DNA from 4 places in the Paenibacillus sp. 481 genome. Region 3 is predicted to be linked to each of the others. Evidence: predicted binding sites of a transcription regulator. Region 3 holds the regulator's gene; each other region holds the start of a gene.
The links. Region 3 encodes Rex, which represses fermentation and respiration genes when NADH is low (regulators of the CRP and FNR family bind a similar motif). Its sites were predicted from a motif close to TTGTGAAATATTTCACAA; they were not measured.
Positions count from the first base shown of each region.

Region 1: a site for Rex is predicted at 3,840-3,857, ahead of KIK04_RS21570 (cytochrome ubiquinol oxidase subunit I). Genes of this name have one in related genera too.
Region 2: a site for Rex is predicted at 1,584-1,601, ahead of KIK04_RS11500 (formate/nitrite transporter family protein). Genes of this name have one in related genera too.
Region 4: a site for Rex is predicted at 5,104-5,121, ahead of adhE (bifunctional acetaldehyde-CoA/alcohol dehydrogenase). Genes of this name have one in related genera too.

Region 1 covers NZ_CP075175.1:4,934,247-4,942,271, forward strand. Annotated here, with positions in the region: gene cydD (thiol reductant ABC exporter subunit CydD) at 1-1,333, opposite strand, end outside; gene cydB (cytochrome d ubiquinol oxidase subunit II) at 1,333-2,349, opposite strand; gene KIK04_RS21570 (cytochrome ubiquinol oxidase subunit I) at 2,333-3,745, opposite strand; gene KIK04_RS21575 (chromate transporter) at 4,229-5,440, shown strand; gene KIK04_RS21580 (hypothetical protein) at 5,606-5,908, shown strand; gene KIK04_RS21585 (YheC/YheD family protein) at 6,212-6,997, shown strand; gene KIK04_RS21590 (glycosyltransferase family 4 protein) at 7,089-8,025, opposite strand, start outside.
Region 2 covers NZ_CP075175.1:2,627,121-2,635,145, forward strand. Annotated here, with positions in the region: gene KIK04_RS11490 (hypothetical protein) at 318-893, opposite strand; gene KIK04_RS11495 (hypothetical protein) at 890-1,438, opposite strand; gene KIK04_RS11500 (formate/nitrite transporter family protein) at 1,661-2,515, shown strand; gene rpmG (50S ribosomal protein L33) at 2,601-2,750, opposite strand; gene KIK04_RS11510 (agmatine deiminase family protein) at 2,885-4,159, opposite strand; gene KIK04_RS11515 (anaerobic C4-dicarboxylate transporter family protein) at 4,367-5,710, opposite strand; gene KIK04_RS11520 (AMP-binding protein) at 6,247-7,650, shown strand; gene KIK04_RS11525 (sugar phosphate isomerase/epimerase family protein) at 7,726-8,025, shown strand, end outside.
Region 3 covers NZ_CP075175.1:4,674,967-4,682,991, forward strand. Annotated here, with positions in the region: gene dinG (ATP-dependent DNA helicase DinG) at 1-2,105, shown strand, start outside; gene KIK04_RS20620 (redox-sensing transcriptional repressor Rex) at 2,119-2,766, shown strand; gene KIK04_RS20625 (amidohydrolase) at 2,763-4,073, shown strand; gene KIK04_RS20630 (cell wall elongation regulator TseB-like domain-containing protein) at 4,088-4,609, shown strand; gene KIK04_RS20635 (quinolinate synthase) at 4,838-5,398, shown strand; gene KIK04_RS20640 (AAA family ATPase) at 5,367-6,899, shown strand; gene KIK04_RS20645 (3-hydroxyacyl-CoA dehydrogenase family protein) at 7,032-7,904, shown strand; gene KIK04_RS20650 (acetate/propionate family kinase) at 7,901-8,025, shown strand, end outside.
Region 4 covers NZ_CP075175.1:4,485,615-4,493,639, forward strand. Annotated here, with positions in the region: gene KIK04_RS19655 (sensor histidine kinase) at 1-267, shown strand, start outside; gene KIK04_RS19660 (ABC transporter ATP-binding protein) at 456-1,235, shown strand; gene KIK04_RS19665 (ABC transporter permease) at 1,207-3,150, shown strand; gene KIK04_RS19670 (hypothetical protein) at 3,301-4,038, shown strand; gene KIK04_RS19675 (Crp/Fnr family transcriptional regulator) at 4,093-4,911, opposite strand; gene adhE (bifunctional acetaldehyde-CoA/alcohol dehydrogenase) at 5,221-7,848, shown strand; gene KIK04_RS19685 (MreC domain-containing protein) at 8,024-8,025, opposite strand, start outside.

The DNA.
Region 1 (8,025 bases), 260 kb from region 3:
CTGCTTGTTCGACTTCTTCCATACTGGCATTCGGTTCATAGAAGCGAATGTTGGCCGCCAATGTATCCGTGAACAGATACGGCTGTTGCGGGATATACGTTGTTTGCTTATGCCAGCTCTCTGTAATAAGCGAGTTCATGTCTGTATCATTCCAACGGATGTGACCACTCGACGGATGCAAGAAACCGCCTAAAATATCGATCAGCGTCGATTTCCCGGCGCCACTAGCTCCGACAATGCCGATTTTCATCGTGCCATGCACATTAAGCGAAATTCGGTCTAACGACGGCTTGGCATCTGTGCCATGGCGAACGTCGATGTCAGTCAGGGTCAACGTGCTGTCTGCACCCCAAGACTGAGGCTTTACATGTGTCGAATTGTTATTTGAATCGTAATCAATAATGGATTGAATATGTTCGCCGGCTGTCTTTCCGTTCAAAGTTGCATGGTAGTCGGAACCGACCTCTCGAATAGGCAGGAAATATTCCGGTGCAAGAATGAGCACGGTTAGAGCGGTATGGAAGGACAAGGTTCCGTCAACAAGACGGATACCAAGTCCTACAGCCACAAAGGCAACCGCGAGACTGGTGAAAAAATCGAGTGCAAAACTGGACAGAAACGCCACTCGCAAGGTACGGACGGTAGCCGTGCGATACTGATCACTGACGTGCGCAATTGACGCCTCATGACGGCGGCTTTGTCCGAGGAATTTTAACGTTTCCAACCCACGCAAAGTATCGACAAAATGATTGGACAAAATGCGATACGAGCTCCATTGGTTATCCATCTGCTTCTTCGCAGCAAGTCCTAACAAAATCATAAATACGATGATGATTGGAACCGTAAGCATCAAGGTAATGCCTGAAGGGATATCTTGCACAAACACGTATACCAAGATGACCAACGGTAAAATCATGGTGCTAACCATCTTAGGTAAGTACAGCTCCAAAAACGTACGCAGCTGTGAAATGCCTTCCAGTGCCAGCGTGACGAGCTTGCCTGTGCCTTCGGACCGAGCAAATCTCGGTCCGAGTGCAAACAATTTATCCAGCAGCTGCTTTCTCGTCGCTGAACCTGTTCGTTCAGCAAAGCGATAAGCCACTTTTTGCCGCAAAAGAGTCAGGCTGCTACGTCCAACAAAAGCAAGGAAAAAATAAGCCATGTTCGGATAAAGCTGCTCGACAGGCACACCTTGAAACAAGTCAGCGATCAAATAAGCCAACAGCGTCGCTTGCAGCAAAATACAAATACTTTGCAGCACAGAGATGCAGCCTAACGTAAGAAAGAGCGGTCGTATTCCATTGTAATTAGGCATTCGATTGTTTTTTTTCATCAGTGCTCCAAATGGTCATTTTCATTAATTGGTTTGCGGAATACAAAGTAACACCAAATTTGATAGCCAATAATAAACGGAATTATCGTGAATGACATATATGTCATCAAGCGTAAAGAATACGCACCGGATGCTGCATTAAATATCGTTAAGCTGTACGCGGGGTCGATGGAACTTACCATCAAGCGCGGGAACAAACCAATAAATATGCTCGCAAAGGTTAACGTAATCATACTAGTCGTCATCACAAATGTCCAAATATCACGTTGCTTACGAATAAGCAACCATCCGAATACGAGTGCTGCCCCCGTTAACAATGGCAGGGCAAGCCATTGCTTCCCATGTACCACATAAATATCAGTGTTCATATACGTTAGCACTACGAACAGAATCAGAACAGCGGCAACGGCCGGTACGATCTTGCGTGCGACATCTCTAGCCCGATCTTGTATACCGCCTCTTGTACGGATCGTAATAAAGACGAGACCATGTAAGATGCAGAGGAGTACAACGACAACTCCGCCTAACAGCGAGTAAACGTTCAACAGTTCGAACACGCTGCCGATAAGTTCTTTCTGACTATCGATCTGCACTCCGCGAATCGAATTCGCGAATGTGACGCCGAGCAAGAAAGGCGGGAGGATGCTGCCCCAAAAGATTGCAGCATCCCACACTTTTTTCCACGTGCCGTTCTCGACTTGGGAACGAAACTCAAAAGCTACGCCTCTGGCGATCAGCGCCAGCAGCAAGAGTACGAAAGGTAGGTAGAAGCCACTAAACATAGTGGCGTACCAATCTGGGAAGGCAGCGAACATCGCGCCACCTGCCGTAATCAACCATACTTGGTTAGCATGCCAAAATGGGCCAATTGTATTAATTAACACGCGGCGTTCTTTATCCGTGCGCCCAAGCGAACGGGAGACGATGCCAACGCCGAAATCAAAGCCTTCGAGTATGAAGAAGCCGATAAACAGAACGGCTATTGCGATGAACCATATCTCATTTAACGATAGCATGTTGGTGTTCCTCCTTATCAAACGGATCGGACATATACGGCTCTACGTGGTTGTCGAGATCATCATCTTTACGAATAACCTTCATAAATAGGTAAGCGTCAACGACCGCGAGCACGGCATACAGACTGACAAATAAGATAAGTGATATCAATAACTCCATTGAAGTAACCGTTGGTGAAATCGCATCCTCGGTACGCATAACACCGAAGACGACCCAAGGCTGGCGTCCCATTTCCGTCATCATCCAACCAAATGAATTCGCAAGGAAGGGGAGAGCGATAGCAGGAACCATTAGCTTCAGGAACCAAGGGCTTTGCTCTAGCTTCCGTTTACGGGAAAGATAGAAGCCGACCATTCCGAGTAAGCATAGTATGCTTCCGCTGATGACCATAATTCGGAAACTCCAAAATGTTGTCTTAACCGAAGGGATATAATCGCCTGGTCCATATATTTTTTCGTATTTTTCCTGAATTTGATTCATACCTTCCACGCTGCCACTAAATTTGCTATAAGACAAGAAGCTCAGCATGTAAGGAATTTTAATTTCATGGGAATTTTCTTTTTTCTCTGTATCTATGTTCGCAAACACCGTAAACGGAGCTGGGTCTTCACTCGTATTCCAGAGTGCTTCAGCAGCAGCCATTTTCATCGGCTGTGAATTAAGTAAATGTTGCGCTTGCGAGTGTCCAACCAAGGCTACGAGCATCGCTGCAACCATCGCTACTGAAATCGAAACTTGGAACGATTTTTTGAACACATCGACTTGATGACGTCTTAAAATTTTCCATGCACTTACCCCAGCCATAAAGAACGCGCCAGTTGCAAAAGCAGCGAACAGCGTATGTGGGAATTGCAGCCACAGCTGCGGGTTCGAAATAATAGCAAAGAAGTCGTTCATTTCAGCGCGTCCATTTTGGAACACGTAACCGACTGGTGCGTGCATAAAGGCGTTAGCTGTCAAAATCCAGAAGCTCGATAGAACGGTTCCGAGTGAGACGAGCCAAATACACACAAGGTGAGCACGCTTAGATAAGCGATCCCAACCAAATACCCATAATCCGATAAACGTAGATTCCATAAAGAAGGCTAATAGACCTTCAAGTGCGAGTGAGGGACCGAATACATCACCGACAAAGCGGGAATAATTGGACCAGTTCATCCCGAACTGGAACTCTTGCAAAATACCGGTTACAACACCGACCGCAAAGTTAATGAGGAACAGTTTGCTCCAAAATTTAACGGCCTTTTTATACACTTCCTGTTTTTTGACAACGTACAATGTTTCTAAAATCGCAAGTAGAAAGGCCAAGCCAATCGTCATCGGTACAAACAGATAGTGAAAAATTGTCGTAGACGCAAATTGAATGCGTGCTAGCAAAATCGGATCCAACTCCATAAAAATACCTCCATCCGGTTTAGACTCTCTGATCACAGCAAACGGAATGATGCATAAGTCTTTTTTTCTTGTTGATTGCTGACAATGGTAATGTTTGTTATGAATTTCACAACCGTAGTTAGACGGCTGGAGCAAACCATGTGTAATGAAACTTAGGAAAAGATTGATAAACAATTCACATTCAAATGTGGAGAATGACATAATTTGTTCATGAATTCACATTCACATGTAAGTTTCAACCCTTATATCCTCCTTATACCCACATTGTACATGACAATAATCATAATTCAATGGCTCAAATGGGGGGGTTAATTGAACATTTTATGACGTAACATTGTCGAAAGTTTGAAATGAATAAAATGGTAGTGCATGTATCCGTTTACACTTGAAAAAGATGGTGTATTTTATCCTCCGATAACAAATAAAGGGTATAATGATCGAAATCTATAGGTGTATAGAACTGAATACATAGAGGTGAATGGAATGAGTGTAGAAATGAGCAACACGTTAAAGCAATCCGTACCAAAAAATCGATTCCGCCGCTTGTTTGAGGTACTAGCCGTTTCCACGAAGCTGGGGCTAACCTCATTTGGCGGCCCAATTGCCCATCTGGGGTATTTTCATAACGAATATATTCGGCGCCGAAAATGGATGGATGAGCAAAGCTATGCAGATTTAATTGCGCTGTGTCAGTTTCTACCTGGTCCGGCGAGCAGCCAAGTCGGGATCGGGATCGGGATCATGCGCGCGGGGCTGCTTGGCGGATTAGTTGCTTGGCTTGGATTCACGCTGCCATCTGTTATTGCGCTCATCGTGTTTGCTTTTTTCATGAAAGAAATGGATGTGAGCCATGTTGGTTGGATTAGCGGCCTTAAAATTGTGGCCGTCGCTATCGTTGCGCAAGCGATTATAAGTATGGGGCACAAATTGACCCCTGATCGAAATCGAATCACAATCGCAGTAGCAGCTGCATCTGCCGCCTTGCTATGGCCATCCATGGTTACCCAAGTGCTGCTAATCGTTGTTGCGGGTATTGTTGGATGGTGGATGTATCGCCATGAAGACATTCAGCAGGTGCCACAAATGGTGGTGCCCATTAATCGTAGGTTGGCAGGATGTTGTTTGGTTCTCTTTTTTGGACTATTGCTTGGCTTGCCGCTGTGGAGTCAGGGTGTAGAAAACGATTGGATATCATTGTTCGATCATTTTTATCGGGCGGGTTCGCTCGTATTTGGGGGAGGCCATGTCGTACTTCCGTTGCTTGAACAAGCCGTCGTGCCGACGGGGTTAATAAGTAAAGAGCACTTCTTGGCTGGCTACGGGATCACTCAAGCTGTGCCAGGGCCCTTATTTACGTTTGCTGCCTATCTAGGTGCGATGATGAAAGGGGTACTAGGTGCGCTTATTTTGATTATTGCTATTTTTTTACCTTCTTTTTTACTCATAGTAGGGGCCCTTCCTTTTTGGGGAGCATGGCGTAGCAATCGTCATTTGCAAGGCGCACTGAGGGGTATAAATGCTGCTGTTGTCGGAATCTTGATAGCCGCATTCTATGATCCACTCTGGACAACGGCAATTGTGTCTCCTGAACATTTTGTACTCGGTATGTTGTTGTTCGTACTGCTCATGTATTGGAACATTCCTGCGTGGATCGTGGTGCTTGTAGGTGCCGGTGCCGGAGTGCTTCTCTTTTAAAGACAGCGAGTCATTGATAGGAAATAGGTTTTGAAGTTTTATGCATTTGTTCCTCTTACTTAGCCCGTCCCCTTCTTGATTGCGGTGCATATGATATGGAAGTAAGTTGCGCACACGGTGTGCAGCTCATCTAGTTGCTTCTATTATGAGGAGGGGATTGTAAGTATGGGTTACCAAGTTCGTGTAGTTGCTGGGTCTGTATCAGCTAATGGCTCCGTTGTTTCAGGAAAAGGTTTCAGAGTTTCAAAAGTAGGGACAGGACTTTATGACGTGTTTTTTACTCCTCCATTCGGTTCTCCGCCAGGCGTATCGGCAACACAAGTGTTTTTCTTGGGAGGGCTAGGTGGAGATACGAGAGATAATGCCGTACTCGTATTTATACAGAACGATCGTTTCCGGGTCAAAACAGGAGCAAGTGATGGAACCGCACAAGATCGAGACTTTTCATTTGTAGCCGCTGGTTGCTAGTACAAACAGTTAGAAACACCTTGAAGCGTCATTTAAGGTGTTTCTTTTTTTGGATTGAGAGCGAGAGTAGCTTGGCGAGGCTGCTCCCTATATTTATAGTAATGCGGTACATGGATTGGCATAAAGCCATATGATTTATAGGGTTTGAGGGCGTGAGGTGCAACCATAAACGAAGCTTGGACGGCGGTGATTCGCCTTAAAATAGCGAAGTAGTCGACTACCGTTGCTGTCCACCTCATCATGTGAATACATTATCAGGAATGTAAATGTTCATATAACGAGGCAGGAGGCGGGAATGTAAAAATGATAGCGAGCAAAGGGGTTCGTGCCATTCGGAGCAAGTGGACAAAGACGAAGGTGCTAGTGAAAAGCAAAGAGCTTCGTATTTTTGTTCCAGAAACGCAATTGTTTAGCTATTCTTCACTTCTGGCCATGTTAAACAAGTACAATATGGTGTATGTGAAACCGGTTCATGGCACAGCAGGGAATGGTGTAATCCGCGCGCATATTAAACAAGACGCGGGTAAGAACACTTTCCATTTTCAGATAGGCAAAAGTCCACGCTCGTTTGCTAGCTATGATGACTTTTTTAATGCGTTAACGGCATCGAAATTGAAGCGGGAATATATCGTGCAGAAAGGAATTAAATTATTGAAGCTGCACGGGCGTTCCTTTGATCTAAGAATTATGGTACAGCGGACACCGCAACACCCTGACTGGCAAACGACAGGTATTATCGGCAGATTAGGCCATCCAAAGAAGATTGTGACCAACTTTCATAGTGAGGGGAAGCCTTTGCCGATAGAGGTATTGCTAGAGCCTTATATTCAGGGGACAAGGCAAGAGCAGTATGTGGAGTTTCTTCGGCAGTTCGGTGTGAATATCGCCAAGCATTACCAGCAGACCTACCCTGGGTTCCGCGAGATTGGAATTGATGTTGGCCTTGATTCCGAGTTGCATCCATGGGTACTGGAAGTGAATACAGCACCTGATCCATTTATATTCAACCAATTGGCAGATAAAAGTATGTATCGAACTGTCATCCGATATGCGCGTGAAAATGGAAGATATGTAAAGAAAAAAGGATAGATACGAAAGAAGAAGCCCACTTCTATATGAGGGCTTCTTCTTTCGTATCTGATGAAAGATGCAAGTGAGAAGCTTGTAAGTAGGAGAATCATCAAGCACGTTGGGATTTATATATCTCCATAAGCTTGGTTGCTGTTTGGTTCCAGCTGAAGCGTGAGACTGCATCGTGTCTTGCCTGTTTGGCGAAGCTTGCAGCGAACTGTTTGTTCTGAGCGATGTTTACAATGAACGTTGCGTGTGCTTCAGGGTTGCTGTAATCATCAACGAGATAGCCATTAGAAGCGTGCTTCACGATTTCACCGATACCGCCAATATTGGAAGCAACGACAGGTAATCCGGAAGCCATCGCTTCCACATTAACAAGTCCAAATGCCTCGTGCAGCTGCGAAGGACAAACGAAACAATCTGCCGTGCGATAAATCTGATCCATCTTGGCATGAGCAATTCTTCCGGTGAAAGAAATGTTTACATTGTTGGTTTTTGCTAGTGCTTTAAGTTGGTTTATATAAGGTGCTTTTCCGCCGCCAGCGACAGTCAGCTTCACATTTGGCACGTGCCGACTCACGATACCGATCGCTTTAATGAGCACATCAACACCTTTGCGAGGGATGACGCGGCCAGCGAACAGAACGTTGAATACCGGATTGTTAGCATCGCGAGTTGTTGGATTAAATCGATGTGTGTCTACGCCTAAATGAACTCTTCTTATTTTGGTAGCTTGATTTGAAAATCGACGTGACAAATTTCTTTTCAAGGAGTCGCTATTTGCAATAATGAGATTCGCTTTCGCAATACTAGCTGCCACTGTTTTGGTAAGTGGTACAAACGTAAGAGAATGTAGAAATAACGAAACCGGAGTGCGGGGGAAAGCATTTTTGATTTTCGCCATATAGTGGGGACGATTGTCCACTTGTATAAAGTCAAAGCTTTTGCCTTTTAAATATCGCAGCACAGCAGCAATATACGTTTGCGAGCTTCCTGAAGGCACGCGAACGATTGTTAAGTTTCCTTGCTTACTTATTTTCGGC
Region 2 (8,025 bases), 2.0 Mb from region 3:
AACTGCAAAGACAAGCCTTCTTCAATGTCTATATATAGACAATATATCTGAAATTATTCACTGCATATAGATATCGAAATACAATAACAGCTGGAATAAAAATATATGCCCATCCCTTTTATGTCCACTATTTGCAAGACAAACCTTTTGAAATTCCGCATATAGTGGACAGATGGAGTAAGAAATAGCGCAATTATACGCATAGAAGTGAAAATGCTGTACTTAAACGATGCCCGCTAAGCTAAGGGGTCATAGCGGGAGCGGGCTACTACGAATTACGTTGTTCCACTTTGCCTAGGCTTAACCTGCCTTGCACATTAAGCCTCCCACCAGAACAAGCTCGCTTGAGAACTTAACAATCCGGCTACTGACAGCGAACCCGAGACGGACAGCGATAATGTGCTCGCTGGAGGGACGATAATCGAGCCGAAGAAGTCAGTCACGAAGTAGCCCGATCCAAGCGGCAATGAAATTAACGTCGTCCCTCCTGTGACGGCAACGGTGGAACTCGTTACTGTCATCGTACTCGTGTTGCTGCTGCCCAAGTTGCTGTTAACAGGCGTAACAGCAGCAGGTGCGGTGAGCGTACCATTTTTAAAAAAGTTCACTGACGCCGTTAAGCTTGAAAGCAAGCTCAGTCCGACGCCAATTCCTCCTGTAACGCGAATGATGTAGCATGTTTTGGTGCCGCCATTATTAAGGCGGAGTGATGCGGTCACAGAACCACCGAGTAGCCCCAGTGAAGCGGAGTTGCTGACGAAGGCGCTGTATACGTTGCCGCTCTTGCTTGCATCATACGGTGGTTCGGTGATGACGGCAGGTGAGTTAAGTGAATTCGTCCATGATGTATAGACGTTGTTATTGGGCGTGTTAAATACAGAAGCATTTGTCATGAAGTCACCAACTCCCACCAAGCAAAGTTAATCGAACCTGTAAGTGCTCCAACTCCTAGCGATATGGTAAACGTTTGATTTTGAGGGACAATTAAGCTCCCGCCAAATGAAAGCCCGTACACGCCCGCAGTTAAAAAGTTAGAGTAAATCGTAACAGGAGTGCCTGTTAACGTGCCTGTGTTCTGCCGTGTCGTCACAACGCTCGTTGTAGCACTGCCGAGATTTCGATTCACAGGAACCGGAGTCGTGCTTCCCGCAGCAGCTATTGTTCCACCGGAAAGCACTGTTAATGTAGCGGAGGCAGATGTGCCTCCTACTAAATGACTGATGTACACCGTTCTGCCGCTGCCGCTTGGATTTGTTATTTGGATCAGTAAGTTCTGGCTGGCTGGTACGCTGATAGACGTGGTCGTTAAAGTAAAAGCAACGCCGCTTTGTGCAGCTGCTTGGGCTGTGCTACTACCTACACCTGGATTGGTGTAGGTGTTCGTTAAGAAGGTGTAGAGCGGATTGGGCTGATTGTTAAAGACTGCGAAATTGGTCATGTACAATCCCCCTCTTTTTCCGAAATCCATGTTTGCTTCGTTCCATATCTTTCACTTATATGATTCTATTAATAATTTATGCTAGGAAACGTAGTGGTGCTTGTGAGAAAGCACACGAGCAGTACCTAATCTTATATATTTAAGATTGTGATTTTTTGCACAACATATGTAGAGAAAGGATACTAAAATGAGAGGAGAAGCATAAGCAAGGAGGCTGGAAGTATGGCTGGAGATATGAACGGAAGTACGACTATCGATTTGAAGCCGCAGCAAATCGCTGAAGCCGCAGTAAACGCAGGCATTGCAAAAGGGCGTATGCCCGCGGGGCAGATGTCTGTGCTTGGATTTATGGCAGGAGCCTTTATTGCGCTTGGATACTTACTGAGCATTCGTGTAACAGCGGCAATGCCTGTAGAGTGGGGCAGTTTGAATAACTTGGTCGGGGCAGCCGTATTTCCAGTCGGACTTATCCTTGTCGTGTTGGCAGGGGGAGAGTTGCTGACTGGCAATATGATGGCTGTTCCGTTGGCGCGCATGCAAGGACAATTATCAACGCTTGAGGTGATGCGCAATTTGGCTGTCATTACATTCAGCAATATGTTGGGAGCGCTGTTTGTTGCTTATTTTTTCGGACATCTGGCCGGCTTTACCGCGAGTGGTGTTTATGTGCAGAAGACAATTGAGATTGCGGGTCATAAGCTGCACGATAACTTCTTACAGGCTTTTTTATCAGGCATTGGCTGCAACTGGCTTGTAGCGCTGGCTGTGTGGTTATCGTATGGGGCGAAGAGCTTTGGCGGCAAAATCGCGGGTATTTGGTTTCCAACGATGGCGTTTGTAGCGATTGGGTTTCAGCACGTGGTGGCGAATATGTTTGTGATTCCGGCCGCTATTTTTGCGGGTTCTTATAGTTGGGGGGCATTTGTTCAAAATATGATTCCGGTGTGGTTGGGCAATTTAACGGGTGGAGCGGTGTTTGTGGCGGGGGCCTACTATATCGTCTACTTGAAAAAAAATGATTTCGCCGTTGTTGAGGGCAGCGCACAGCAAAAGACAGGGCAGGGGGATGCAGCTTAGTAGCTCATTTAGCTGCTCTGTCTTTGTTTGTGCAGAAGCGTCCCTATGAAAGATGAAGGCACGAAGATGAAGGGACGAAGTTGAATTAACGAGTTTCGCGATGTAGCGTTACTCTTTTTAAGCGGGGACAGTATTTATGGTGTTCCAAACGCTCAGGATTCGTTCTTTTGTTCTTAGTTGTCGTGTAATTACGATCACCGGATTCGGTACAAGCTAATGTGACGATGACTCTCATGTGTGCACCTCCTTTCTTGTATTAATTAGTAATAATTACGATTAATAATAGATTAATGCAAATTAGGTTGTTTGTCAAATCCAGTAAAAGCTAAAAAGGACGCCAACGAGAGAGCATCAATAAGAGAGCGGCGACTAGCTAAACGCAGTAGGAACATTGCGTGTATGACAATGCACACCGCCACCAAATAAATTCAACGCCATCGTGTCGAGTAACACGACCTGCCTTTCTGGGAATACGTGTTGGAGTACGCGCAGGGCTTCTTCGTCCTTCTTTTTAATGCGTTCAGGAAGCCCCTCTTTCCAATATTTTTGCCCGATTACGATGTCATTTAAAATTAAAAAGTTACAATAGCTCAGGGCAGGCAGCATCGTCATATCGCCCGTCGGAAAAGCGGAGCCGTCGTGCATTTGCGTTAAGCGTAAACTCCTCTTTAAAAAGTGCCATGATTGGTATATCGCATCTCCTTCTTTGACACGCACATATATCGGATCAGGCATCGGAATGCGTACAATGCGGAACGGTTCTCCGTCAGTGTTCAAGCTCTTTTGGAGGACTTCATAGGCTTGATCGAGTCTGACTTTGTTCATAGCAGCAAGTTCGTGCTGAGCAGCTTCCTCTGCGGTAACTTCGGCCAGTAGGATCGTGCGCTCATCGACGAATCGGCACATCTCATCAATATGCCCGTTGGCTGAGGCCGAGCGATAGGCCAATGTCGCGGCGTCTGGCCCAGGCACGGGGCCGAGCATAATATGCTCGTCGTCAAATGTCGGCAGCGGCAGCCAGATGACTTGCTTCAAGTTGAATATGCGTTTGAATTCAGCCTCTACCTCGTCACGGGTCATGCCTCTATTTCGTTTGTTAACCTCGGTGTTTTCAATCGTCATCATGACCCCTTGTCCATTGAATTCACGGTCTCCGCCTTCGCTGATCAGGCGGGTAAACACGGTTTCCTCAATACCGAGCAGCTGGGCGTGCTCGCGGTCAAAGGCTTCCATTAATCGGGACACTGGTTCATATTTGGTCAACACGCCGTATAGATCAAAGTCAAAGTCGACGAGCTTGCGGCAGCCAGCATCATCAACGATAATTTCTGCGCCAAAGTCGCGTGGGTACATAATATGGTTCTTGATGTGTGAAAATTGGATGCGACTACTATCAACGTGCTGCTGCTCTAACTTGTCTTTGGCACGTTGTGTGACTTGCTCACTAGATGTGTTCACGATGACTAATTCAACATGCTCGAGCATTATTTTTACAATTTCCACGCTAACAGCATCTACGTTGTATCCTTCACAAGGGTATTCAATGTCAGACCAACAGAGCATGACACTGTCTTGCGGTTCGAACTCCCCCGGTACTCTAAAGCGAAGCATATCTAACGCCGATGTACTGTTCACGTTGTTCATGTTGATCCTTGTCATTGCATATCCATCCTCTCGCATTTCATCGTTATACAATTGGAAATGGGCTATTGCGATCTGATCATAATGGCTGGTCGGGCTACATTCAAGTGGCTGGCTATGAAAAAGAGGCGATCCTCCAAAAAAAGGGGAACGCCTCTTATCATTGAATGCGATAAATTGAACTCAACTGGAATTACATGTACAGCACGATTACAGTACGATCGATGCCAGCAGGAAGCCTACGCCGACAGCTACGCTAGTCGCGATCAGACCAGGCAGCATAAAGCTGTGGTTGAATAAGTAGCGGCCTACACGCGTTGTGCCTGTGCGGTCGAAGTGAATAGCTGCAATGACCGTCGGATAGTTCGGGATAAAGAAATATCCGTTGACCGACGGGAACATGGCGATTAGTGCGGGAGCAGGCAAGCCGAGCGCCAAACCTAGCGGCATAAGGCCGCGTACGGTCGATGCTTGGCTGTTCAGCAAGATGGACATCAAGAATAGCGCAAATGCGAACAACCACGGCGCTGCTGTGACAATCTGCTGAATCGTACCTTGCAGCACATCCATATTGCCTTGGAAAAACGTATCGCCCATCCACGCGATACCGAAAATACTAATTAACGCTTGCATGCCGGCCGTAAATACACCGCTCTTCACGACGTTTGCTGCGTTAATGCGCGTCACCATTAAAATAATGGCAGCAACAGACAGCATGACGATTTCCACTACTTCTGGCATGCCAAGCATGCGTACAGCGCCAGCTGCGTCAGTCCAAGCAGGACGTAACGATGGGATAGAGCCGAGCAGGACGACGGTAAAGACGCCTAGCAGGAACAAGATAACGGAAGCAACTGCTCCCCGTCCTAGCTTGCCTTGAGTGGCAGCTTCGCCTTGGTCTGCCTTTTCAGCTACACCGATCGGAGCTACGCTGCCTGCTTCTACACGACGAAGATATTCTTCATCTTCTGCGAGCGGCTTGCCGTAGCGGCTCATGACGAGAGCTGCGACAAAGCAACCGATGAATGTAGCGGGAATGCTGATCAACAAAATATCGATCAGTTGGTAGCCTTGTCCGGAAATGAGCGCCAGCAATGCCACGGTAGCTGCCGAGATCGGGCTCGCCGTAATGGCTTGCTGCGAGGCGATAACCGCGATCGACATCGGGCGTTCTGGGCGCACGCCTGATTGGCGGGACACTTCCGCAATAACAGGCATAACCGAGTATGCGACGTGACCTGTACCTGCGCAAAGCGTGAACACGTACGTCACGAACGGAGCCATAAATGTAATATGCTGCGGATTGCGGCGCAGCGCTTTCTCGGCTAGGCGGACCAGCACGTCCAGCCCGCCGGCTGCTTGCATCACACTAGCCGCGGTAATAACCGAGGCAATCATAAGCATAACGTCGATGGGTGGCGCGGACGGTTGCAGGCCAAAGGCGAACGTAAGCACAGCAAGGCCTAATCCTCCCATTACACCCAACCCGATGCCGCCCATGCGTGAACCGATGTACAAGGCGGCGATCACGACGAGAAATTGTAACCAAAACAATGCAAACACCCTTCCATTATCTTCTTGTAGCCTATTCATACGCAAACGCCCGCCGACACAGCGCTTCCCTGATGACAGGCAAAGCACCGCAGCGGCGGGCAGCGTTAAACAGACGTTCTTCTAAGTTGTCTAACAGCTTGCAAAAGTGTGTTGTAATTATGAGCTAGTATATCAGTTGCATCAAATCTTGCAAAGAAAAGATCATTTTCATTTAAATTCCATTATTTGCAGTAACCCGGAACACATGCTATTTACAATTAGGAGGTTCGTTTGCGGGAATAAACCTTTTGATTGCGAACATGGCTATTTTTATGTAAAATATGTTTGATAATAATTCTCATTCTCAAAAAGAGGGTTGTTCGCTTATTTTTTCCTTATATCTGTTACAAGCCTATGGTCATGTTGCGGCCATTGATGATGCAGCTATATCAGATAACGTTTACGCAATCCATTGTTCTCCACATGCAATTCATGTTTCGTTTTTTCATTTCGCATAATCCGCTCTAATTAATGCTACCTATGGGGTGAAAACAGAAATGAGTAATCCACACCTATCCAATTCATCAGACGTTATACTTTCGGTTAACCGCAATCCTGTTAATCGAGAGCAGTTTACTGCCTGTATGCAAGCTTACGAGGGCATAGAGCATTTTCAACACGTAGAAGGCAAGTTGTTTGCGCTATGCTTAACGGACCCGTTGCAAATCGTGACGCTTGTCCTTTATTTGCGTGATCACCATGCTTCTGTCTTGTTGATTCACGGAGAAACTCCTCAAGAAACGGCCCAGCAGCTAGCGCTTGAAGCGCGGTGCGAAGGGCTTGTGTATGGGCAACCGGAACATTTCTACTCGTTGCGTGACCAAGTGTCGCGTGAGGCTGGTAGGGGAATCGCGGGAATGGAGTCAACGGCTAACACGAATGGCAATGGCAACGCCGACGCTGACGTAGACGCCAGTGTAAGTCCAAGCAACAGCGAGCCCTTCGAGCCGTCTATTTATCAATTCAGCTCGGGTACGACGGGCAATGCCAAGCTCATTCGCCGTTCGTGGGCGGCTGTGCGCACAGAGATGGAAGCGTACAATCGCACGCTGGATACGGATGAGACGGAAACGCCAATCGTGCTTGCGCCTGTTACCCATTCGTACGGGTTGTTGTGCGGTGTACTCGCGTCACTTGAACGGGGCAGCACACCAATTATCGTAACGAACAAAAATCCTAAATTTGCGCTAAGCCTGATTCGGGAAACGCCGCGCCATCTTGTATATGGCGTACCGCTGCTATTCCATGTGATCACGAGCTTTAGCCAAGGGCAGACCCGGTTTCATAAGCTGATGAGTTCCGGTGTGCCACTTCCGCAAGCCTTGTTCACGAAGCTGAGCGCGGTCACCGATGTGATGATGCAGCAGTACGGCTGCTCGGAAGTCGGATGCATCAGCGTTTGTAATCAGATGCAGACGCATACTGATCTAGGACAAGCGCTGCCGCATTTAACCGTAGCGACAGGCGCTGATGAAACACAGCCTGGTGAGATTGTCGTTACTAACGGCAATCAAGAGGTACGTACAGGCGATCTTGGTTATCGAACAGACACAGGCCATATTCGGTTCCTATCGCGTCTGGACGATGTTATTAACGTGTCTGGACTTAAAGTATATCCGTTAGAAGTGGAAGAAGTTATTTTGCAAATGGACGGTATTCGCGAAGCCATTGTGTACCGTGGTCAACACCCCGTCATGGGGGAGATTGCAAAGTGCAAAGTCATCATTGAGCCGACTGCTGTGGCAGAAGAAGTCACCCCAGATCGGATTCGCGATTGGTGTATGACTCATTTGCCGCCATATAAAGTGCCTGCTCATATTGAGCATACTACTGATATTCCGAAGAATGCTACCGGTAAAGTGAGCCGCAAGCGCATGGAGCTAGGAGATGTAACGTCGTAAGACAAGCAGTAAGCAACATGGATTTGAAACGTATCTTCTCGTATCTTTTTAAGCTAAAAAGGTGGGTGCTAGTTTATGAAATACTCGTTGTGTACCATTTCTTTTCGACATCATCTTGTCTCTTTTGCAGACATCGTTCAATTTGCCCGTGAGCAGACGTTTGACGGGATCGAGTTGTGGGGCATTCACGCCCTTCACTTGTACGAGTCTGAGCGTGAGCGCACAGAGGAGCAATTGCAGTGGATGCGCAAGCAGCAGCTAAGTGTAGCGATGATTAGCGATTATTTAGATGTATCGCCGTCAGCCTATATGGATGTAACGCTGGATAAATGTTTGAAGTTGATTGAGATTGGCAAATGGCTCGGCGTCAACAAA
Region 3 (8,025 bases):
TATCGACTATGCTGGACAATTACGAGCCGCGAGCGTCGCAGGAGCAAATGTTTAACGAGGTAATGGACTGCTTAGATAATGATCGACATTTGCTCATTGAAGCAGGAACTGGTACAGGTAAATCGTTAGGATATTTGCTGCCATCGCTTTACTATAGTATTGAACAAGAGAAAAAAGTAATCGTAAGTACACACACGATCAATTTACAGGAACAGCTTAGACAGCGTGATTTGCCATTGCTTGAGCAGATTATGCCTGTTCCATTCAAAGCTTCTGTCTTAAAAGGTCGCAGTCACTATTTGTGTTTGCGAAAATTTGAACATAAAATAATTAACAGTGAGTATACACATGCGCGCGACGATGTGCTTACTGCTGCACAGATGATCGTGTGGCTAAGCCACACGGAGCATGGTGACGATGAGGAACTCCACCTCGTGCATAAGGGACCTGATTTTTGGGATACGGTATCAAGCGATAGCGATTCGTGTCTGAACCGTGCTTGTCCTTGGTTCCGTCGTTGCTTCTATCATCGTGCGAAGAATGATGCCAATTTGTCCGATGTCATTATTACGAACCATTCTCTTTTGTTTACGGATGTAATTGCTGAACATCGCTTGTTGCCGACGTATGAACATTTGGTCATAGATGAGGCTCATCATTTTGAGGAAACGGCAGGTAAGCACTTAGGAACGCATGTGCAATACTTCTCGTTAGTCCATCCGATGACAAGGTTGTTTAAAGACAGCAAGAACGGAGCGTTAATATTGCTCCAACAAGTGCTGCGATTGTCTGGAAATGAAAAAGCGCTTATTTGGGCGGAAGGCATTGAAAAGCTGCTGACGCAAATTGTGAATGTTAAAGAGCAATGGGATCGCTTGCATGACCAATTGTTTCAGTTGCTTCCAGCTAATGAAACTGGCCAAATCGAAGCCGGACAAGTTGTATTGCGCTTGAAGTCAGGTGAGCGTCCAGAGACGTGGAATGACGTTACGGAAATTGAGGCAGACATTCATACGCGCTTGAACGAAATCGTTCGCTCTGGCGAGAAGCTAGTCCAAGAATGGAAAGACATGGACGATGACGAACTGCAAAGCGTCGTTGTCGACGTTACTGGACTGTTTAAGGAACTCGGTCAAGTGCGCGACGATTTCCGCTTGTTTATGCAGGGGACAGATCCAGAGACGGTCTACTGGATGGAAGGCAACAGCCAATATCGGGCCAAATCGATGCAGCTTTACGCTGTGCCGGTTGATGTGAGCGAAGCGTTGAAACGCTACTTTTTTGAACCGAAAAAGAGCGTCATTTTGACGTCCGCTACGTTGTCGGTAGATAAGTCATTCCATTTTGTGGCTGAGCAGATCGGTTTGAAAGATGCGGAAAAGGATGGGCGTCTGCATACGGTTATTTTGCAGTCACCGTTTAATTATCGCGAGCAAGCACTCGTTGTGATCCCGCGTGATTTTCCGAGTGTCAAAGGAGCGAGCGACGCTAAATTCAACAATAAGCTTGCTCAATCATTAGCTGAAGTCGCTAAAGTGACTAAAGGGCGCATGCTTGTCTTATTTACGTCGTATCGAATGCTACGTGAAGTGTACGAGCCGCTAAAGGAATCGCTAAGCGTCGAAGGTATTCAGGTACTCGGACAAGGCATTGATAGCGGTAATCGGAGTAAATTGACTCGTCGATTCCGTGACCAGTCTGCATCTGTTTTGCTTGGAACGAGCAGCTTCTGGGAAGGAGTCGACATCCCAGGTGATGCTCTGATGTGTTTAGCTATCGTTAGACTTCCATTCCAGCCGCCTAACCATCCGCTGGTTGAAGCAAAATCAGAGCGCTTAAAGAGACAAAATCAAAACCCGTTTCGCAAATATTCTGTACCGCAGGCTGTAATTCGCTTTAAGCAAGGCTTCGGACGTCTTGTCCGCACCACTCAAGATAAAGGCATCGTCATCATCTACGATACGCGCGTCATAGAGACGAGCTACGGAAAGCATTTTTTGTACTCGTTACCGGGACCAAAGATGGAACATATGGCTACGGAACATTTAGTACCGCGTATTCAAACTTGGTTAGAGGACAACAAGAAAGACGATTCGGAGCAATGAGAGGAGACTTGCAATGAAAAGTATGAAAATATCGGAAGCGGTCGTGCGACGCTTGCCGGTTTACTTGCGACACCTGATTGAATTAAAGCAGCGTGAAGTATTAACGGTATCGTCTCAAGATTTAGGGCAAAAATTGGACTTGAATCCAGCACAAATCCGTAAAGATTTGGCTTATTTCGGTGATTTTGGCCGTAAAGGTATCGGCTATGACGTCTCTTATTTAATCGAACAAATACGGCATATACTTAAGTTGGACCAAGTCGTTAACGTTGGTTTAGTTGGTGCGGGTAAGCTTGGACACGCGTTGTGCAATTATACGGCCTACTTAAAAGATAATATGAAAATCGTTGCTGTATTCGATGCACATGAGTCTAAAATCGGGTCCCTCATTAACAATCATACGGTGCTTCCGATGGGCGATCTTATCCCCACGGTGCGGAATCATCATATTCGGATTGGTATTATAACCGTACCTGCTGCTGAAGCGCAGCAAGTCGCAGATCAGTTCGTTGAGGCAGGAGTTGAAGCGATTCTTAACTTTGCACCTGTCATTTTAAAAGTTCCGTCGCATATTCGTGTGCACACGGCTGATTTCACGACGGATTTGTTCAGTTTAGCTTATTATTTAACCGAATCAGGAAAGGACGCGGCTGCAGAATGACACAACGTACGATTATTCGCAACGGCATATTTGCCGTGTTAAACCCAAATAGCTCTCAAACCTCGTTACGAGGATCCATGGTTATTGAAGATGATAAGATCGTTTATATCGGAGAGAACTTGCCAACTGAGTATGAAGGTGACGAGGCTGAAATCATAGATGGTAAAGGATTGTTCTTCCTTCCAGGACTCGTGAATACGCATGGACATGCTGCTATGTCCCTGTTGCGCGGTTACGGCGACGACATGGTGTTGCAATCATGGTTGCAAGAAAAAATGTGGCCAATGGAAGCGAAGTTTACGAGCCAAGACGTATATTGGGGAACATCGTTGTCCGTCTTAGAGATGTTGAAAGGCGGAACGACGACATTTGTTGATATGTATGACCATATGGATGAAGTCGCAAAAGTGAGTGAGCAGTCAGGCATTCGTGCACGACTGATGCGTGGAGCTATCGGCCTCTGTCCAGAGGATGTGCAACAGCACAAGCTGAATGAGGCGATTCAATTCGCACAAAATTGGAATGGCAAGGCGGATGGACGTATTACAACAATGCTCGCGCCGCACGCGCCATACACATGCCCACCTGCCTTTATTGAGAAGTTTGTACAGGCGGCGCACGACTTGGATCTATCCCTTCATACACATATGTCGGAGACGAGAGCCGAAGTAGAGCAGAATGTAGCTGATTACGGTCTGCGTCCTGTGGCGCATTTGGAGAAGCTAGGCTTCTTCAGCCGTCCATCCTTCGTCGCGCATGCTGTCCATTTAACAGATGAAGAGATTGAGACGCTGGCAACATACAAGGTAGCTGTATCTCACAACCCAGGCAGTAACTTGAAACTGGCGAGTGGTATAGCACGTGTAGTGGATATGTTGAAAGCAGGTATCGTTGTCTCTTTAGGCACGGATGGACCTGCTAGCAATAACAATCTAGATATGTTTGAGGAAATTCGTTTGGCAGCACTTATTCATAAGGGTGTCTCCGGTGATCCGACTGCTGTTCCAGCTGCTGAAGCGTTGCGTATGGGTACTTTGTACGGTGCGCAGACGATTCAATTGGCTGATGTGGGATTACTTGAAGCGGGCATGAAGGCCGATTTTGTAGCAGTCGATATCGATCAGCCTCATTTCATTCCACATACGGATTTTGTGTCTCACATGGTGTACTCGGCTTCCGCTAAAGATGTTAAACATGTTTGGGTAAACGGACGCCAAGTTGTGAAGAACAGCGAGTGCCTAACGATGGACGAAGAACGTATTCGTCATGAAGCTCAGCAATGCTTTGAACAATTGCTGAAGCGGTAAGCGGGGGAATACGTATGGCAAGAAGCGGGCCGCGTCGGCGGACAAACCGTAAAAAGTGGATCGCGATCACTATTTTTATGTTAATCATTGTTATTGTTGCACTGGTTCAATTTTTTAAGTATATTCATCAGGATGAATGGGCGAACGAACAACAAGTTATCGAACGAGCTAACAAAGTCGTTGCTTTGACCCATATTAACAAAATCGAGAAATCGGTTTGGGAATCGGTCTATTATGTTGTCTCGGGGCTGGATGCACAAAACGAAGAGCAGATTGTATGGGTGGGTCCTGAATCGTCATCCGTTCTGCCAGCGAGCAAGGTAGTCGCTAAGGAACAAATTGAGGCCCAGCTTCAGCAGCAATATAACGATATAGAGATTGTGCGCCTCGTGCGAGGCGTTAAAGATAAGCAATATGTGTGGCAAGCGCTCGTTGAGCGTAAGGATGAACAACAAGTAAATCGTCACTACTATCATTTTTTTGATGTGAAAACGGGTCATCCAATCGGGGAAGCTTATCCGCTTCCGAATCAATAGTTGCTGCTATGGGCTGCTTCTTGTGTCAGTTATGACATGAGGAGTGGCCCTCTATTTGTTTCAGCTGATCGCTTTGCCACACATTGCATACGGTACGTTGTGCAATATATGATATACTTAAATATATATTTACAGATATATAAGATGATATACAAAATAATAGTCATAGTAACGTATCACAAAGGGCATGAAGTATAAACGATTTATAGATGCGATAGGGGGAGCAACATGGCTAAAATTAGACCAATTCCAACCGTAACCATTATGGCGCTTGCTGGGGCCGTGTTGTTTGGCGGTTGGCACTTGTATGAAACCAAAATGGTAGAGCAGCCGCTGGCAGAAGCCATTCAAGAGCATAAGTTGGCAAAGCAGGTGCAAGTGGATTTGCAGCAGAAATCGGTAGTCGTAAAATTAGAAGCGAAACCAGAGGCGAATGTACGTGAGTTGGTACAAGCTGCTTACAAAGAAGCGGATAAACGTGCAAAAGGTCGTAGCATTCGTGTTGAAATGATAAATGAGCAATCCACTCCACGGCTTGAGCAAATATGGTCTAAGGCTATATTTGGAGTTGCGGAAGCGATGGTTCATCAAAAATATAGTGATATTCCGAAGCAGTTAACAGCGTTGACACAACAGACGACGGTGAACGTTGAGACCGAAATGGATGAGCGTTTTGTATATGTGACGCTAAAAGATGGTAAAGGAATAAAAACCGTGTTATTACCATTGCAAGGGGAGAAAATGGGGGTGTGGCCAAATGAACAAGCAAAATTGGTTACGCTGGACTGAATGGGCAATCGGCATAGCTGTGCCAATGATACTGTTTCTTACTTTCCAAGGCATTAATATTTGGCCGGTGCTTATTGTTGGCGCTGCGTTAACGGCGCTAGTTATCGCGGTGCGAATGCGTGGCGGGGATAAAGGTGGAGCAGGCGGTTTTGGCGGTTTAAAACAGCGTAGAGCTACTAACAAGAGCGCGATCGATAACATTCGATTTGAGCAAATCGGTGGACACGAGCGGGCGAAGCGAGAATTAGTGGAAGCACTGGACTTTTTGGTCAAACCGGAACAAATTCGCCAATTCGGCATCCGGCCGTTAAAAGGAATTTTGCTGGCAGGTCCTCCCGGTACGGGCAAGACGTTAATGGCGAAAGCAGCAGCGCACTATGCGGATGCCGTGTTTGTCGGTTCATCAGGCAGTGAGTTTGTCGAAATGTACGTCGGTGTCGGTGCTGGGCGTATTCGAGATCTGTTCAAGGAGGCACGACAGCTTGCCTTAAAACAGAAAAAAGAAAACGCCGTCATTTTTATTGATGAAATTGACGTCATTGGCGGCAAACGAGAAGGCGGTCAGCAGAAGGAGTACGATCAAACGCTGAATCAGTTGCTCACCGAAATGGACGGTTTGTATGGTGATTCATCACCGCGGATACTTGTGATGGCGGCTACTAACCGTAAAGAGATGCTGGATAGTGCATTACTGCGGCCAGGTCGATTTGACCGTCACATTGAAGTTGATTTGCCGGACAAAAAAGGGCGTTTGCACATTATTCAGCTACATGCACAAAATAAACCACTCGCTGCTGATGTTGATTTAAATCGTATAGCGGAGGAGACGTTCAGCTTCTCTGGAGCACAGCTCGAAAGCGTGCTGAATGAAGCTGCTATTTACGCCATGCGCGCAGAGGCGAAGCAGATCACGATGGAGCATATGTCACAAGCCATAGATAAAGTGATGTTGGGCGAGAAGACGGATCGGGAAGCAAACCATGAAGAGCGCCGACGTGTTGCTATTCATGAACTTGGACATGCACTTGTCGCCGAAGCTGTACGACCGGGGAGTGTGTCACAAGTGGCGTTAAGTCCACGTGGCAAAGCGCTTGGTTATGTGCGCCACCATTCGCAGCAGGAGCGTTATTTGTACACGAAGCCCTATTTAGAGGAGCAAATCATGATTGCACTTGGCGGTGCTGTAGCAGAGGAAATGTTCTACGGAAATCGCAGCACGGGCTCGCAAGGTGATTTTGACCAGTCGTTAAATATTGTCGATACGATGATCAATGCAGGCCTAACCGAATTAGGAATAGTGCGTTTGAAAAATGTGACACCAGATGCCTTGTCCGACGCGACAAAGGCGATTATGGTTGAACTAACAGATCGAACCCATACGATGCTCGAAACGCAAAGAACTGTATTTATGTCCTGTCTGGACGTACTCATACGTGAGGAAAACTTGACAGGTGAACATTTTAGATGTCTGATTCGTGACAAGAAACATTTACCAGTGTGAAAATACACTGGTTTTTTCTTTTTCTTTCAGAAATTCATGATAAGATAGAATAAGGTACTTATGCACTGATAACGATACCTGTTTATCGGGTACACTAGCAGAGCATAGCATTATTGAAAGGTGGAAGAGACCATGTTTTTCAAAAAAATCGGCGTCATCGGCGGCGGTACAATGGGCCAAGGCATTGCAGAAATGCTTGCTGTCAAAGGTCTGGACGTGCTGTTGGTGGAACAATCGTCGGAGAAGCTGGACCATGCATATGAAATGATCGAAACAAGCTTGGATAAGCAACTTGAGAAATGGGCTATCACCCAAGCGGAAAAAAAATTAATTTTGTCGCGCATACATAAAGTGACGCATTTAGCGGAACTTAGCGCGTGCGATATGGTCATCGAAACGATTACTGAAGACTTGGATGCGAAAAAAGAAGTGTTTGCAGAACTTGATCGCGTCTGCCCAAGCAGCATCATTTTGGCAAGTAACACATCCACATTGTCGCTTACGGAACTGGCGAGTACGACGAAGTATCCGGAGCGCGTTATTGGCATGCACTTTATTCATCCCGTATCTAAAGTGGACTTGTGCGAAATTATCCGTGGGTTAAAAACTTCTGAAGCAACTTTCAGTGAAACGAAACGTTTTGTTGAAGAAGTTGTACAGAAAAAAGGCGTCATGGTGTACGAGTCCCCAGGCTTTGTTACTACGCGCATGATCTGTACTTTGATCAACGAAGCACTGCACGTATTGCAAGAAGGTGTCGCTTCTGCTGAGGATATCGACAATGCGATGAGAATCGGATACAATTTCCAGTATGGACCGCTTGAGATGGCAGACCGCTTCGGTCTTGATTCGGTATCTGCGGCTATGGAGCGCATGTTCCGCGAATTCGGAGACATCAAGTACCGTCCGTCCGTATTGTTGAAAAAGATGGTCCGTGCTGGCCACCTCGGTGTAAAGACGGGCGAAGGATTTTTCAAGTATGACAAGGATGGGGATAGACTATGAAAATTCTCGTAATTAACGCGGGCAGCTCCTCGCTCAAATACCAATTGTACGATATGACAGACGAAACTGTATTGGCATCCGGTCGTGTAGAACGTATTGGAATGGATTCCTCCATTCTCGT
Region 4 (8,025 bases), 190 kb from region 3:
ATTGAAGTGGACGAAAATGCGATACTGCTCCATGTCAACGATGAGGGTATAGGCATTGCTGAGCATGATTTGCCGCGTGTGTTCGATCCGTTCTTTACGGGTGAAAATGGACGACGTGAAGGCGATGCGACAGGAATGGGGCTATATCTAGTTAAAAAAGTAACGGCCAATTTGGGGCATACGATTTCGATCCGTTCGAAGGTAAACGAAGGAACGAGTGTGACGCTTCGTTTTGCTGGCGACAGCTTGTATCGCAATCTGATGTAGCTATATGGATGTTAAGCGCTCAATGACTAGCAGACGCTAGAGAGGAGCGCTTTTTCATATTCGCAACGAGTAGATGACAATTTTGTAAGTTTGTTGCCGCGCATTGAAAGCTAATTCAATGTTCGTAGGTTAACGGTAATGGTTATACTGTAAAATAACTGTAAAAGAATGAGGGGAGTGCTTTCAGCATGACCGTATTGAGAACGGAGCAATTGTCGAAGGTGTACGGTACGAGAGGGAAAATGATATACACGGCTTTAAAAGATATTAACTTACAAGTAGAAGAAGGGGAGTTTGTCGGCATTATGGGACCGTCAGGCAGTGGGAAAACGACGCTGCTTAACATGTTGGCGACCATTGACAAACCGACCTCCGGCAAAATATATGTGAACGGAACCGATCCCACGACCCTTCATAATCGTAACTTGGCGCAATTTCGCCGCCGCGAGTTAGGGTTTGTCTTTCAAGATTTCAATCTACTGGACACGTTAAGTGTGAAGGAGAACATTATTTTGCCGCTTGCCTTGGACGGAATTTCAGCCAAAGAAATTGAGCGTCGTCTGCAAGAGACAGCAAAGTGGCTTGGGATCGAGAGCATTTTAGACAAGCGAACGTATGAAATTTCGGGTGGACAGAAGCAGCGAACTGCCATTGCTCGCGCGGTCATTCATCAGCCCTCCTTGCTATTAGCTGATGAGTTGACGGGGAATTTAGATTCCAAGTCGGCTAAGGATGTGATGACGGCGTTAGAGGAGTTAAATGAAAAGCAGAATCGTACTATTTTAATGGTCACTCATGATCCATTTGCGGCTAGTTATTGCAGACGTATTTTGTTTATTAAAGATGGGCGCTTGTTCTCAGAAATTCGTCGTGGGGCGAACCGCCAAACGTTTTTCCAACATATTTTGGATTCGCTAAGCTTATTAGGAGGAAATTTCGATGACGTCCCGACAGCTCGCTATAAGTAATATTAAGGGCAGTTGGCACCGCTATAGCGCTTATTTTTTCAGTAGTGTATTTGCGGTCATGATCTTTTTCGTATATGCGGCTTTTATTTATCATCCTGACGTGATGAAGGGGAACATTTATGGAGGAAGTAGCGTACGTCAGCTGATGCTCTTATGTCAATGGCTCGTCATCATCTTTTCGTTCTTCTTTACTCTTTACTCCAGCGGCGCATTTTTAAAATCACGCCAAAAGGAGTTTGGCATGCTCACGCTGTTTGGCATGACGAAGTTTCAACTGCGAAAGCTCGTTTTTTATGAAAATATGATTATTTCATTGTTGTCGATTGTGGCCGGTATCGGCATCGGGACCCTACTGACTAAGCTATTCCTCATGACGGTTTCACGGATGTTAGGTCTCGCAGCGCCGATGCGGTTCTATATTGATATACAGGCCGTTATCATTACGGTTGTTGGCTATTTGTTACTATTTATGTGTATTACGTTATATTCGTTGCGTAAGGTAGGACGTGCACAAATTATTGACCTGATTCGGGCAGAGAAGGCACCGAGAAAGGTGCCTACGTTTTCATGGCTGCTCGTTATCTTAGCCGTTGTATCGCTGGTAGCAGGCTATTATTTAGCAGTGACAAGCACGATGGAATTGTTTATTGTTACAGCAATCCCTACCATTGGATTTACCGTGTTAGGCACGTATTTCCTCTTTACACAGCTAAGCGTATCCATTACGCGTATGATGCAAAACAATAAGCGTTTCTATTACTTCCGCACGAATATGTTAAACGTGTCGCAAGTCGCCTACAAGCTGCGTGACAATGCGCAAATGCTATTTAACATTTCGATTTTATGTGCAGTTGTGCTTACGGCAACAGCAACCGTCTATTCTTTAGACCAAGGTTTGCGGAAGTCGGTAAGTGAGCAGTATTTGTTTGTGTTTGTGATGAACGGGGGTAAAGAAGACGTCCCTCCGCTAAGTCCTAAAGTCGTCGAGGGATATGCAAATGAAGCAGGTCATGCAGTTACAGCGAGCCTGAAGTTGAAGTATGTTGATGGCGTCATAAAACCAGACAACAATCGTGTCAACATCATCAGTGTCGCAGATTATAATCGCTTGGCTGTTCATTTTGGTTACCCGACACGTTCCGTAGCAAGTGGTGAATCGTTTTTGGTATCGAGACCACATAATGAATCTATGATCTTTTTTCATGACCCATCACAATCCATCAAGCTTAGCCCCAACAAGTACGTGGTTTCCGTAAAAGGGCATACAGATACAATTCTTTATGTTAAGGACCAATTGGAACAGAAAGTAATCCCAAGTGATAGTCATAGCCGTGCAACCCTTGTCGTCACGGACCAGTTGGCTGCGCAATTATATGCAAGTGCTCATTCGAACTATGCTCGAATGATGTATTACATGGACTGGGAAGATTGGGAATACGCCATGCCTGTCATCAACAAAATAGAAAGCACTTTGTCTGAAGATAACGAATACAATGTGGCTAGCCGGACGGAAGCTTGGAATAGTGTAAAGCAGATCACTTCGCTAACGCTGTTTATCGGCTTGTTTATTAGCTTGCTCTTCTTCCTTGCGAGTGGAAGTGTTATTTATTTCAAATTGTTTACGGATTTACAAGACGATCAAGCGTACTTTAAATCACTGACACGCATCGGACTGTCGATTGAAGAAATACGTAAAGTGGTGACGTTTCAAGTCGGCCTCGTCTTTTTTGCGCCTTGCGTCGTGGGCAGTCTGCATACGATGTTTGCGATGAAGTCCTTGAGTAACTTACTGAATTCGAATGTGCTGGGGTACGCACTGACCGTCGTAGCGCTATTCGTCATCATGCAGACGATTTACTTCTTAGCGGCACGCCGTACGTATATGAAAAAGATTTTAGAAGTGGCGGACGTGTAATATATAAGGCTAGACGGCTGGTCTGACAACATTGCCTTTGTTTTGTTACGGGATTGATACTTTTTGGCTCTCTCTTTCGTGCATAATAGATTCATACATTTCGATTATGTAACGTGTTTGAATTTTGAAGGCAGAAACGAGAGTGACGACATGACTTATCAGCGTTCCAACTTGGAGAGGCAAGCTCTTCTAGGATGGATGATACTCATCCTCTTTTTCCTAGTTGGCTGCTCTTCCGATTCCAAGCAAGCAACATCAGAACCATTGCCCGCAGCTGCTGTGCTGAAAGGCGACGAAGTAATGATTCATATTGACGGCGGAACGATTATTCCGAATCTATCCGAACAGTTGAAAGTACCATGGAAGCAGGGCATGACTGTTGCGAATACTTTGGTTTATTCAGGACGGGTCAAGCTATCAGAAGACAAGAAGGAAATTGTGTCGGTTGGGGATGTGTCGCTCGATAACAAAATGGGCTGGGGTATACTCATTAATGACGAGCAGATTCTTTCTACGCAAGCTTTGAGCAAAAATGTGCAGCCGAGTGATACGATATTTATATTTGTAACCGAAGATGATGTTGTGACAAACGCAGCTCCGATACCGGGCATCAATCTTAGCATTGATGGCGGGACGACGGCTCCAGACATAACGAATACGTACTTAGTACGTTGGGAAGAAGGATTGAACATTGACGATTTGTTAAGCGAGTTTGCCCAAATTCAGTTATCTAAGGATGGAAATTCTGTGGATAAAATTGGTGAAATCAAGCTTGCATCGTCCGTTCAATTCCACATACATATTAACAAGAAGAGTGTGAAGCTGAAAGACCGGGCTAGCATTGACCTGAAGCAAGATGATCATGTGAAGTTTACGATAACGCCTTAAAAAAGCGAGCCTCGTACGCAGCAAGCGTACACGGTTCGCTTTTTTAATCTACCCTTAAATGCGGCATATTTCTTTCGGGCATAGTTCACAGTGACATACACCTTGTAAATGCTCCAAACTACGAATAATAATTAATCCATGTTCGTATTCGATAATCCCCTGCTTACGTAAGTCACTTAGCATCCGGTTCACGCTCTCGCGCGTGGCCCCGATCATGTTAGATAAGTCGGTGTGCGTCACTTTTTTGTTGATGAGCAGCCCGCCGTCTTCCAGTTGTTCCCCATACGTATTGGACAAACGAATCAAGGTCGAGCAAAGCGCTCCAGGTTTGCCGTACATCATGAGGTCGCGGAATTTCGTTTGCGTTAGCCGATGATGAATGCCCATCCATTTCATAAAATCAATTGAAAAATCACAATGTTGGCAAATAAGCAGTTCCAAATCTTTTTGATCAATAAGTCCGACTTCAGCTTCTTCCATCACTTCTGCCGTAAAGCTGTGCTTCATGTTGTGAAAAGGATCGACATGACCAACAAGGTCTCCTGCTTCAAACATGTACAAAATCAATTCCTTACCTTCATCCGTTGACTTCGTCATTTTGATGCGGCCGCTTTTGAGCAAAAACAGCTTATCTGACAGATCGCCCTCCCAAAAAAGATGAGACCCTTCGGGGTACGTTCGATTCTTGGCTATAGTCATTAGACGCTCGACATTCTGGTCTGAGAAACAGGACGTATTGCAATACGCTACGAATTGTTCGCTGATGATGGTCACTCCGTTCTCCTCCAAACTGTGTATTTCAATATTGAATAGCGATAAGTGGGTAACTTCCTTTGTGACTTGTTTCACTAAATCTTTCGTTACTTCTATCATGAACGTTCCCCATGATGATGTCAATTCCAATAAGGTTCAAAAATGTTTACAGATTAGCGACAAAATATATGATAAAAATCACGGTGTAAATGGGCGGAATATGAACAAAGCGCGCTATTAAGCGAAAGCGAGGTAAAAATGTGGTGTGACATATATCACATACAACGAGGGTGCATCTGGTCTACAATGAAAATGTGAAAAGATTCACAAAATAAAGCAACGCAGATTAGACTTGTGGACTATAGGCAAGGAAAGCAGCGCCGAAACATGACTTGCATGCGCAGCATTCCATAAATGGAGGCGGATAGAATGGCAGCAAAACCAGAGTTAAAGCCAACAGTGGAAAAAAAGGCAGAAAAGCATAGTGTGGAGCAGCATATTCAACAACTCATTGATCGTGCAAAAAAAGCGCAAGCAGCAATGATGGGCATGGATCAAGAGCAAGTCGACCGCGTCGTTCAGCAAATGGCGCTTGCGGGCCTTGATCAACATATGCATCTGGCGAAAATGGCGGTTGAGGAAACAGGCCGCGGTGTGTACGAAGATAAAATCACGAAAAATATATTTGCGACAGAGTATATATACAATGATATGAAATACGACAAAACGGTCGGAGTCATTGAAGATAATCCGTATGAGAGCTTTATGAAAATTGCGGAGCCGGTCGGCATTGTGATGGGGGTTACACCTGTTACAAACCCGACGTCTACAACGATGTTTAAAGCGCTCATTTCCATAAAAACGCGCAATCCGATTATATTCGCCTTTCATCCATCGGCGCAGCGCTGTAGCGCGGAAGCGGCACGAGTGTTGGCAGAGGCGGCCGTACAGTACGGAGCGCCTGAACATTGTGTGCAGTGGATTGAAATGCCGTCCATGGAAGCGACGAATGGCTTGATGAATCATCCAGACGTAGCGCTCATTTTAGCGACAGGCGGAGCGGGCATGGTGCGTGCGGCTTATAGTTGTGGCAAGCCTGCGCTAGGCGTAGGGCCGGGGAACGTCCCTTGCTTTATTGAAAAGACAGCGAACATCGAGCAGGCAGTTACCGATCTCATCTTATCGAAAACGTTCGATAACGGTATGATTTGTGCGTCTGAGCAAGCGGTTATTATCGAGGAGCCGATCTTTAATGAAGTAAAGGCTTTTATGCAGCGGAATGGATGCTATTTCTTAACACCAGAAGAAGCGGGTAAGCTGCAAGGCTCCGCGATGAAAGCAGACACATGTGCCGTCAATCCGACGATTGTTGGGCAATCTGCTCGTAAGATTGCAGAGATGGCAGGCATCACCGTACCGGAAAACACCAAAATACTCGTTGCCGAGTTGGACGGCGTTGGTCCGAAATATCCGCTCTCTGCCGAGAAGCTTAGTCCTGTGCTAGCGTGCTATAAGGTGAAAACGGCTGAAGCAGGCATTGAGCGTGCGGCGCAAGTGGTCGCGTTTGGCGGAATGGGGCACTCATCGGTCATTCACTCGAACGATGAGGATGTCATTAATCGGTTTGCGGAACGATTGCAAACAGGGCGCATACTAGTCAATTCGCCGTCCACGCATGGCGCGATTGGGGATCTGTACAATACGAACATCCCGTCGCTAACGTTGGGCTGCGGATCTTATGGACGCAACTCAACATCAGCGAACGTGTCGGCAGTTAATTTGCTCAATATTAAACGGGTGGCGAAGCGGACAGTGAACATGCAATGGTTTAAAGTGCCGAACAAAATTTATTTTGAAAAGGGCTCCACGCAATATTTAGCGAAAATGCCGGACATTAGCCGCATTATGATCGTAACCGATGAGATGATGGTGAAGCTCGGTTATGTCGAGAAAGTGGAGTATTATTTGCGCCAGCGTCGTCAGCCGGTTGCCATCGAAGTGTTCTCGAACGTAGAACCCGATCCTTCTACAGAGACGGTGCGCCGCGGTACGGAAATGATGGCTAGCTTCCAGCCAGACTGTATTATCGCTTTAGGCGGCGGTTCGCCGATGGATGCGGCGAAGGCGATGTGGTTGTTCTACGAGTATCCAGACACCGATTTCAACAATTTGAAGCAAAAGTTCTTGGATATTCGCAAGCGGACGTATAAGTATCCGAAGCTGGGCCAAAAAGCGAAGTTCGTCGCGATTCCGACGACGTCGGGTACGGGTTCTGAGGTGACTTCGTTTGCGGTTATTACCGATAAGGAAAAAGGAAACACCAAATACCCGCTGGCAGACTATGAGCTCACGCCAGATGTGGCGATTGTTGATCCTGAGTTCGTGTACAGCCTGCCTAAGACGGCTGTTGCCGACACGGGCATGGACGTACTGACTCATGCGATTGAATCGTACGTGTCGGTTATGGCGAGCGATTACACGGACGGATTGGCCATTAAAGCGATTCAACTCGTCTTCGAGCATTTGTTACCATCGTACAAAGAAGCATGTCCGAAGGCGCGCGAAAAAATGCACAATGCGTCTACGCTTGCAGGTATGGCGTTCGCGAATGCCTTCCTCGGCATTAACCATAGCTTGGCGCATAAATGGGGGGCGCAATATCACACGGCACATGGACGTACCAATGCCATTTTGCTGCCGCATGTTATTCGCTACAACGCGAAGCAGCCGACGAAGTTCGCTGCGTTTCCGAAATACGACCACTTTGTGGCGGACGTGCGTTATGCGGAAATCGCACGCATGCTAGGATTGCCAGCCCGCACGACAGAAGAAGGCGTCAATAGCTTAATTGACGCGATTCGCAAGCTGAACCGTGAGCTGGGCATACCTGAATCGTTCCAAGCGATTGGCTTTGACAGCAAAGACTTTGAAGCGAGGGTCGAATATTTGGCTGACCGCGCCTTCGAGGATCAATGTACGACCGCGAATCCGAAGCTACCGCTTGTGAGCGAACTGGCGGATGTTTACCGCAACGCATTTTACGGTCGCTTTGAGTAGTATCGCACAGGAGGAGTAAGAGGTCGAGAGGTCGCCCCATGATGGGGCGACCTCTTTGCTTCCCGCTCACGCTCGGCATTTCCCCGACATAATCGGCGTTCCTCAGCAAAATGGTGTTTTTGCCTTTTATACACTCAATACTTACTAGCTCATAGTAGAACCGTTACTAATATGGCT